Regions from separate parts of the Janthinobacterium sp. C22 genome, predicted to be linked through region 2. Evidence: predicted binding sites of a transcription regulator. Region 2 holds the regulator's gene; each other region holds the start of a gene.
The links. The regulator FNR, encoded in region 2, switches genes on or off when oxygen is low (the NO sensors DNR and NnrR bind a similar motif). The targets are predictions, from matches to a motif close to TTGATNNNNATCAA.
Positions count from the first base shown of each region.

Region 1 (3,274 bases), 2.2 Mb from region 2:
CGGGCGATTTCTCCGATGTACATGGGTGATCCTTTCTCGAGCGTGAGCGAATCTTACCGCAAGGCAGTGGCGCCCAGGCGGCTCAGGCATCGTCAGACCCGGCGCGGCGGGATTTTCTTCGCCGTGCACTCGGCGCAGGTGCCGTACAGCGACAGCGCGTGCTCGTGCAGCACGAAGCCCCGCTCGGCGGCGATCTCGTTCTGGCGCAGTTCGATGCCTTCGTCGACGAATTCATCGACCTTGCCGCAACCCGTGCAGACCAGGTGGTCGTGGTGCTGGCCTTCGTTCAGTTCGAAGACGGCGTGGCCCGATTCGAAGTGCCGGCGAAACAAAATGCCCGCTTCGGCAAACTGCATCAGCACGCGGTAGATGGTGGCCAGGCCCACGTCGATCTTTTCAGCCAGCAAGAGTTTGTAGACATCGTCCGCACTCAGGTGCTTGATCGTGCCTTCCTGGAACAGCTGCAGAATCCGCAAGCGGGGGATGGTCACTTTCAAGCCCGATTCACGCAGTTCCCTCAATATATCCATGTCTCCCATTCCTTTTTGTAATCGCTGAGCGAGGTAAGCCATTATATCGCAAATGATAATCATTACCATTCTCATGTGCGCACTGAAAATAGTATGCTGCATGGGCAGGCGGCAATCCAGTGACATCGGTGCAAGTAGTGCTTGCGTTGCGGACAAGTTTGCCAGCGCGATAGTTAAGAATGGAAAAATGGCACCCGGATCGCTACACTGTGCAGCAGACAATAACAATGGAGGGGCCATGGACCGATTCGATGCGATGCGCATCTTTACCCGCATCGTCGAACTGCGCAGTTTCACGCAGGCGGCGCATGACCTTGGCTATCCGAAGGCCACCGTCACGCATGCGATCAAGCAGCTTGAAGCGCGGCTGCGCGTGCGCCTGCTGCAGCGGACCACGCGGCAAGTGACGCCCACGCCCGATGGCGAGGCGTATTACCAGCGCTGCGCGCGCCTGCTGGCGGACCTGGAAGAAACGGAAGCCGTGTTTTCCTCGGCGGCGCGGCAGCCGGCCGGCAAGCTGCGCATCGACCTGCACGCGACCCTGGCCATGCACTTCGTCATGCCCGTGCTGGACCGGTTCTGCGCCCGCTATCCCTTGATCGAACTGGAAATCGGCATGGGCGACCGCCTCGTCGACCTGGTGCGCGAAGGCGTCGATTGCGTGCTGCGCGTGGGAGAGCTCGGCGACTCGTCCATGGTGGCGCGCCGCGTCGCGCTGCTGGAGCAGGTGACGTGCGCCAGCCCCGCCTACCTGGCCGCGCACGGCACGCCGGAAAACCTGGCGCAGCTGGCGGGCCACCGCGCCGTCAATTTTTTCCGCCCGGACGGGCAAGGTCTGGCCCTTCGATTTCAAGGCGGATGGGCAGCGGCACAGCGTGGCCTTGCCGGGCAGCGTGTCCGTCAACAACGCGGACGCGTATCACGCCTGCTGCCGCGCGGGCATGGGCTTGATCCAGGCGCCCCGTTATCACCTGGAGCGGGCGCTGGCGTCCGGCGAGCTGGTGGAAGTGCTGCGGGACTGGCGTCCCGACCCGCTGCCCGTGTCCGTGCTGTATCCCCACCACCGGCAATTGTCGCCGCGCGTGCGCGTGTTTGCAGACTGGGTCGCCAGCCTGTTCGCCGAGGCGGCCTGATTTTGCAATGCCGCATTTTCTTGACCTGGGCAAAGGAAAAAATCCCTCTGTTGATGCCATCTAGCACTATTTGATGTGGATCAAAGTTTTTGTTGCACTGCACTCTTAGACTTCGCAGCGTTACTTAACGACAGAGGAAAATAAAATGAAAAAGTCCGCAACTGCAGCAGCAATCGTTTTGGCCGCCATCGGCGCCTTCGCCGGCAACGCAATGGCACAGGAAGGCCCATGGCTGGTCCGTGCGCGCGCCGTGCACATCGATCCGGCCGATAAATCTGCTCCTGTTGGTGGCGTCGGCGCATCCGACCGTTTGACGGTCAGCAGCAAGACGATTCCTGAAATCGATATTTCGTACTTCTTCACCCCGAATATCGCTGCCGAGCTGATCCTGACTTACCCGCAAAAGCATGACGTCAAGCTCGACGGCAACAATATCGGTACCTTCAAGCACCTGCCGCCGACCCTGTCGCTGCAATACCACTTCATGCCTGAAAAACAGTTCAGCCCTTACGTGGGTGCCGGCATCAACTACACGAATATCTCGGACGTGAAATTGCTGAATGGCGCCGGCCGCCTCGAGCATGACAGCTGGGGCTACTCGCTGCAAGCCGGTGTCGACTACAAGCTGGACAAAAACTGGTCCCTGAACTTCGACATCAAGAAAGTGCAGATCCGCAGCGATGTGTTCATCGGTGGCGCCAAGGCCAGCGAAGTCAAGGTCGATCCTATCCTGATCGGCATCGGCGTCGGCTACCGTTTCTAAGCCGGAATAGCGCCCGCAAGGCGCGGACAATAAAAAAGGACGGCCTTGGCCGTCCTTTTTGCATTGCATGCGTCGTTTATTTTTTCAGCGTCTTTTCCAGCGCCAGCTGGTAGTCCGTCTTTTCGTAGCCGGCCAGGTATTTGTTGGTGGCGTCGAGGAAGGCGCGCGAGCGGTAGGCCGCTTCCAGGTCCTTGACCCAGGGCTTGGCCTTGTCGGCCGTGCGGATGGCGACCAGGTTGATGTAGCTGTCCGAGATCTTTTCCACGGCGAGGGCCGACGTCAGCTTCATGCCGGCGGCCAGGGCGAAGTTGCCGTTGACGAAAGCGTAGTCGGCGTCCGCCAGCGAGCGCGGCAGCTGCGCCGCTTCCAGCGGCACCAGTTTCAGCTTCTTCGGGTTCTCCAGTACGTCGCGCTCGGACGCGCGCAGCGGGTCGACGTTCGGTTTCAGCTTGATCCAGCCCATCTTGGCCAGCATCACCAGTGCGCGCGCCTGGTTGGTCGGGTCGTTCGGCATGGTGATGGTGGCGCCGTTCCTGACTTCGGCCAGCGTCTTTTGCTTGCCGCCGTACAGGCCGATCGGCATGGTCGGCACGGTGATCAATGAACTCAGTGGCAGCTTGTTATCGGTGGCGAACTTGGTCAGATACACGATGTGCTGGAACACGTTGGCGTCCAGCGAGCCTTCGGCCAGCGCGTAGTTCGGCTGCACGTAGTCGTTGAATTCGACGATCTTGACCTTGTAGCCCTGTTTTTCCAGGATGGGCTTGATGCCCAGCTTCAGCTGATCGGAATACGGGCCGGAGCTGGTGCCGATGACGAGTTCTTTCGGGTCCTTGGCATGGGCGGCG
Region 1 covers NZ_CP193659.1:2,868,685-2,871,958, forward strand. Annotated here, with positions in the region: gene ACRHIG_RS13350 (MerR family transcriptional regulator) at 1-23, opposite strand, end outside; gene fur (ferric iron uptake transcriptional regulator) at 93-530, opposite strand; partial or broken gene ACRHIG_RS13360 (LysR family transcriptional regulator) at 769-1,663, shown strand; gene ACRHIG_RS13365 (OmpW/AlkL family protein) at 1,809-2,426, shown strand; gene ACRHIG_RS13370 (MetQ/NlpA family ABC transporter substrate-binding protein) at 2,503-3,274, opposite strand, start outside.
Region 1: the regulator FNR is predicted to act here: its motif matches at 1,734-1,747, upstream of ACRHIG_RS13365 (OmpW/AlkL family protein).

Region 2 (3,274 bases):
CGCCTGCGCGTGCCGCACGGCGTCGGCGAGAAGGGTTCGAACAAGATTGCAATCGAATTGCACTCGCTGGACGACCCGTCGCTGCACGTGCGCGAAAGCGCGGTCTTCATCGTGCCGCGCTAATGCAGGAAGGCCGGTCCCCGCATGGGGGCCGGCCATTTACACAGGAGAAATAGCATGTCCGACAGTCTGAAACTGCAAGCCCCCGTTGCCCCGTGGTACAAGCACCGCTGGCCATGGCTGCTGATGATCGGTCCCGGCCTGTCCGTGGTCGTCGGCAGCTTCATGGGTTATATCGCGTTTACACAACCCGATGCGCTGGTGGTGGGCGACTATTACAAGCAGGGCAAGGCCATCAACCAGGATTTGAAGCGCGACACGATCGCCAGCGACCTGGCCATGGATACGACCCTGGCGTATGACGTCGCCGCAGCGCGCCTGAGCGGTTCCGTGCACAGCTTCGGCAAGGCGTACCAGAGGCCTTTGCTGCTGCACCTGGCGCATGCGACCCTGCCGGAAAAGGATATCAAGCTGCTGGTGCAGCCCGATGCGGCCGGCAATTTTTCCGTGGCGCTGCCGATGCTCGAACGCAGCCGCTGGCAGGTGCTGGTGGAAAATGACAAGCGCGAGTGGCGCCTGTCCGGTATCTGGACCTGGCCGCTGCAACGCAGCATCGCGCTGCACGCGGATGAAGAGCTATAACGTACAGCGCCGGGAAAAAACCGTAGCGAGCGGCAGTGATTTGTGGCTGAGAAGCGCAGCTGTGCTAGAGCACAGCGAGCATCGCAGGCCGCAAAGCGCGACGCGCAGTAGGTTTTGACGGTGCTGTTATTTGCAGACGTCCGTGCCGGCCGTAATGGCCTTCAATTTCGCCGGCTGCAGGATCTCGATCTCTCGGTTGGAGACGCGCAGCCAGCCTTCCTTCTTGAATTTCGACAATAAACGGCTGACGCTTTCGATGGTCAGGCCCAGGTAGTTGCCGATTTCCTCGCGCGACATGCGCAACTGGAATTTACTGCTCGAATAGCCGCGCGCTTCATAGCGCGACGCCAGGTTGACGATGAAGGCGGCAAAGCGCTGCGTCGCCTGCATATTGCCCAGCAACAGCATCACGCTTTGCTCGCGCGTGATTTCCTGGCTCATCATGCGGTGGAAATGGCGCAGCAGGGTCGGCATGTTGCCCAGCAATTGTTCCAGGCTGGAAAACGGGATTTCACACACTTCGCTGTCTTCCAGGGCCACCGCATTACAGTGGTGGCGGTCGGCGCTGATGGCGTCCATGCCCAGCAGTTCGCCAGCCATCTGGAAACCCGTCACCTGCTCTTCGCCGCCCGGATTGATCTGGTAGGTCTTGAAGTGGCCCAGGCGGATCGCGTACAGGTTCTGGAACGAGTCGCCGATGCGGAACAGCGAGGCGCCGCGCACGATCTTGCGGCGGCGGCCGATGATCTGGTCCAGCCTGTCCATGTCGCCCACATCGAGGCCCATCGGCAGGCACAATTGATGCATGCTGCAGGTCGAGCATCGCGCACGCAACGCTTCCACGGTCACTGTGGGCAAGGTTGGAGTGAGTAGCGCTTCAGTCATGTCGGTACCTTTTAGAAAATGCAACAACAAGTTTACTGCATACAGGGTTGCCGTGTGCCAATTTCACCGCAATTTCACCGAATAAACGACGTCCCGCCTTTAATTATATGGCAACATCGTCAAAAGCCCATGCGGAGAGGGCAATTTGCGTGGCGGCGCTTGCCAAGCTGGGGTATTGATAGGAAAATTCCTGACAGCATTATTTGCCGCCTGTGCCGCCCGGTACTGAAAAGGAAATCATGAAGCCTCTCGGCATCAAAGCAAAAGTCGCGCTGGCCACCAGCCTGACCTCGATCGCCATGATCGCGCTGGTCACCATGATCCAGGTGCAGCACATGCGCGACGATTTCACCCGGGTACTGCTGAGCCAGCAGTCGTCCCTGATCAGCCGCACCGCCGCCGAGCTCGACGACAAGCTGGGGATGCTGCTGCAGATCGTCACCCTGACGGCCCGGCAGCAGCCGCCGGAACTGATCGCCCAGCCCGCCCAGTTGCGCGAATACTATTCGCGCCGCTCGATGCTGGTGCTGTTCGACGACGTGCTGGTGCTCGACGCGCACGGCGCCGTCGTGGCCGACATGCCGGAAGTGGCGGGGCGCGCCGGCATCAACGTCGCCGAGCGCGAGTATTTCCAGACCGTGCTGCGCACGCGCCAGCCCATGATCACCGAGCCGATGCTGGGCAAATCGAGCGGCATGCCCATCGTGCAGATGGTGGCGCCCGTGCTGGCCGCCGACGGCCAGGTGGCCGGCGTGGTGATCGGCGTGCTGCGCCTGTACAAGGACAACCTGCTGGGGCGTTTGCGCTCGGAAAAGATCGGCAAGAGCGGCTATTACTTCATCCTCACGCGCGGCGCCGTGCCGCGCTACGTGCTGCACCCCGATACCAGCCGTTTGCTGCAGCCGCGCCTGCCGAACGCCAACCTGACGACCACTCAGCTGCTGAAGGACGATGGCGAAGGCAGCATGGTCAGCACCAACAGCCGCGGCATCACGGCCGTCAACAGCTTCAAGCGCCTGAAATCGGTGAACTGGCTGCTGGCCGCCTCGCTGCCCCTCGACGACGCCTTCGAACCGTTCGACGGCGTGCTGTACCGGCTGGTGCTGTGGAGCATCCTCGCCTCGCTGCTGGCCGCAGCCGTGCTGGGCTGGGTCACCGTACGCCTGCTGTCGCCCCTGGTGCGCCTGCGCGACACCCTGCAGGCGCTGCGCACCAGCGGCAGCCGTTTCACCCCGTTCCCGTGCAGCAGCGCGACGAGATCGGCGAGCTGACGGAAGCCTTCAACGGCCTGATGAGCGAACGCGACCGGCTGCAGCAGGAACTCGAATCGCGCGCGGCGGAGCTGGAACAGGAGCGCGACCGGGCCGAGGCGGCCAACCGCGCGAAGAGCGATTTCGTGGCCAACATGAGCCATGAAATCCGCACGCCCCTCAATGCCGTGCTGGGCATGGTGTATTTGCTGGGCAATACCAAGCTCGATACGGAACAGCGCAAGTATCTGACCATGGTGCGCGTGGCGGGCCAGTCGCTGCTGGGCATCCTCAACGACGTGCTCGATTATTCGAAGATCGAGGCGCGCCGCATGGAATTGTCGCCCGTCGAATTCGACCTCGACGAGGTCATGAACACGCTGGCCACGACGATGACCATGAATGCGGGCGAAAAGGAGCTGGAACTGGCGATTGCC
Region 2 covers NZ_CP193659.1:704,360-707,633, reverse strand. Annotated here, with positions in the region: gene ccoG (cytochrome c oxidase accessory protein CcoG) at 1-123, shown strand, start outside; gene ACRHIG_RS03185 (FixH family protein) at 178-702, shown strand; gene fnr (fumarate/nitrate reduction transcriptional regulator Fnr) at 829-1,587, opposite strand; gene ACRHIG_RS03175 (cache domain-containing protein) at 1,827-2,858, shown strand; gene ACRHIG_RS03170 (hybrid sensor histidine kinase/response regulator) at 2,828-3,274, shown strand, end outside.

Region 3 (3,274 bases), 850 kb from region 2:
TCATATTGTCGTTCAAGGCGTTCAAGGCCTTGGGGCGGTTCAGGCGGATGATCGCCACCTTGTCCTGGATATCGATGATCAGGTCTTCGTATTGCATAGTGTCTCCTCTCGATGAACGGTGCGACGATTGTAGCGGCTAAAGGCAGCGGCGCGGCAGGTGCGCTGCTATTATTGCGAGCCTGATCACCTTTCATCGAGCAGCGTATTTTCTCCTCCTTCCTCCAATATTGCGCCAGCCACCTGCGCGGCGACGGCAGCGCCGCCAGCGTCAATTTCCGCCGCCTGTGGTTCAGCAACGGCCTCAACTGCTTCGGCGCGCAGATCACCTCGCTGGCCCTGCCCCTGTGCGCGGTATTGTTACTGCATGCGACGCCGGAACAGATGGGCGTGCTGGTTGCCCTGCAGGCGCTGCCGTTCGCCCTGTTCGGCTTGCCCGTCGGCGTGCTGCTGGACCGGCGCAGCAAGCACCCGATCATGCTGTTCAGCGAAAGCATGTCGGGCCTGGCACTGGCCAGCGTGGCCGTCGCCTGGTGGTGCGGCGTGCTGTCGATGCCATGGTTATATATAGTGGGATTCATCATCGGCACGGGCTTCGTCGTCGGCGGCGGCGCCGAACAGGTGTTTCTGACCTTCCTCGTGGGCCGCGATGGCTTGATCGACGCGCAGTCGAAATTTGCCGCCACGGAATCGGCTTCGCGCCTGATCGGCCCCGGCCTGGCCGGCGTGCTGGTGCAAGCGCTGTCGGCGCCCGTCGCCATCCTGTGCACGGCCTGCGGCTATCTGGTTTCCGTATTCAATCTGCGCGCCATGAGCGTGCGCGACCCACGCCCGGCGCCCTCCGACAAGCACGCCCTGCGCGACATCGCCGACGGCTTGCTGTTCGTCTGGCGCGAACCGCTGCTGCGCGCGCTGGCCTGGGGCGCCGGCATCTGGCACTTCCTGTTTTACGCCAGCATGGCCTTGACGGTGCTGTTCGCCACGCGCGACCTGGGCATGAGTCCTGGCGTGCTGGGCATGACGCAGATGCTGGGCGGCGCCGGCGTCTTGCTCAGCGCCTTCATCGTCAAGCCGCTGACGCGCCGCTACGGCGCCGGCCGCACCATCCTGATCGGCCTGGCATCGACCTCGCTCTGCTTTGTCCTGACGCCAACGATTCCCGCCGCGCTGTTCGGCAGCGCGGCCGCCAGCGCCGTGGCGTATGCCATATTGATGTTCTTTTTCGATTGCGGCGTGATGCTGTTCTTTATTCCCTACCTGGGCCTGCGCCAGAAAGTCACGCCCGACCCCATGCTGGGCCGCATGACCTCGACCATGCGCTTCCTGACGGTGGCGACGGCACCGCTGGGCGCGCTGGCCGCTGGCTGGGTGGCGGAACATTTTGGCGTGCGCAATGGCCTGGCCTGCATCGCGGCAGGCAGCATTGTGTTGACGATCGCCATGGTGTGGGGCACGCCGTTGCGTAGCGTGCGCACCTGAAGCGAGGAACGGGCATACACTGCAGAAAGATTGCCTTGGCGACACTATTCATGCCAAAGCCTGTGAGGTTTGATTTACATCAAGGTTTTAATTGATGTAACTCCATAAGCTGTCTTACATCACTTGAGGAGCACGCCATGTTTAACACCATCTTATTTCCCACCGACGGCTCGCCGCTGTCCGACAAAGCTGCCGAGACCGCCCTCGCCTTCGCCCAATTGAACAAAGCCAAGCTGGTCGCCATCAGCGTGGTGCAACCCTTCCCGTTTTCGCCGATGGCCGACGGCGGCATCGTGCTCGACGCCAGCCTGTATGAACAGCAGATGCAGGAAGCCTCGCAACGCGCCATCGACAAGATCGGTGCGGCGGCGCGCGCCGCCGGCGTGCCTTTCGAAGGCGTGGTGGCCGTGTCACCGAGCCCGCACGACGAAATCGTCAACGCGGCGCAAACCTACCATTGCGACATCATCCTGATGGCCTCGCATGGCCGCAAGGGCTTGAACAAGCTGTTCGTGGGCAGCGAAACGCAAAAAGTGCTGGCGCATACGTATCTGCCCGTCATGGTTCTGCGGTAAACCGCCCCCCGGCGTCGCCAGGACTCCCTAGCGCGCCGGCGCCTGCTTCGGCAGCAACACCCACACGGCGCCGCTCTGCTTCATGCGGCCCGCATTCTCGGCCGCTTCCGCGCCAAAGCCAAAGAAATAATCGACCCGGATCGGCCCGCGAATGGCGCCGCCCGTATCCTGCGCCATGACCAGGCGCTGCATGGGAATCTCGCTATTGGCTTGCGTGGTGGACAGGAACACGGGCGCGCCCAGCGGCAGGAAGCGCGAATCGACGGCCACCGAGCGCTGCGGCGTCAGCGGCACGCCCAGCGCGCCCTTCGGCCCCACTTTCGGATCGGGCAAACGCTCTTCCTTGAAGAAGACATAGCTGGGATTGGCGTTGAACAATTCATCCTTGCGCGTGGGATGGCCGGCGATCCACGCCTTGATGCCCTGCGCGGACGCCTGGCTCAGGGTCAGCTCGCCCTTGTCGACCAGGTAGCGGCCGATCGACTTGTAGGGATGGCCGTTTTGATCCGCATACGCCACGCGCACGGTTTCCTGCGTATCGGTCAGCTGCACGCGCCCGGAACCCTGCACCTGCAGGAAGAACGCCTCGACTTCATCATCCACCCACAGCAATTCCTTGCCAGTGACGGACGTGGCGCGCTCGATATCGGCGCGGGTCGCGTACGGTATCACCTTCTTGCCGACCAGCTTGCCCCGCAGGCGCATGTTCTTCAGTTCCGGATACACGCCGGCCAGGTCGACCGAGACCAGGTCGTCAGGCACCTTGTACAGCGGCGTCTGATATGGACCGCCGCGCTTGCGCGCCCCGTGCAGCAGCGGCTCGTAGTAGCCGGTGACGAGGCCCGTGCTGGCGCCATCGGCGGCGATGACTTGATTGGGCACAAAGAAAGTCTCGAAGAACAGGCGGATGGCCTTGTCGCTGTCGGCATTCACCTGGCGCGCGATCGTGCACGATTCCTTCCAGTCCGGCCGCTTGACCAGCACGCCGCACGAAGCCATGAACGCGGGCCAGGCGGCGCGCATGTCGTCGCGGGCCCAGCCAGGCAAGGCGGCAAATTTGGCGGGCACGAAGGTGGGCGCTACCGCTGCATCGATGGCGTCCTTGGCATCCTTGGCATCGGCGGGCTTGGCCGGAACCGGCCTGACGACGGTCGGCGCGATGGGCGGCGCCTTGCCGCCGGCAGCGGGCGGCGCAGGCGGCGTGGTACAGGCGGAAAGCGCAA
Region 3 covers NZ_CP193659.1:6,562,429-6,565,702, forward strand. Annotated here, with positions in the region: gene ACRHIG_RS30830 (enoyl-CoA hydratase) at 1-97, opposite strand, end outside; gene ACRHIG_RS30835 (MFS transporter) at 283-1,476, shown strand; gene ACRHIG_RS30840 (universal stress protein) at 1,614-2,051, shown strand; gene mltA (murein transglycosylase A) at 2,079-3,274, opposite strand, start outside.
Region 3: the regulator FNR is predicted to act here: its motif matches at 1,546-1,559, upstream of ACRHIG_RS30840 (universal stress protein).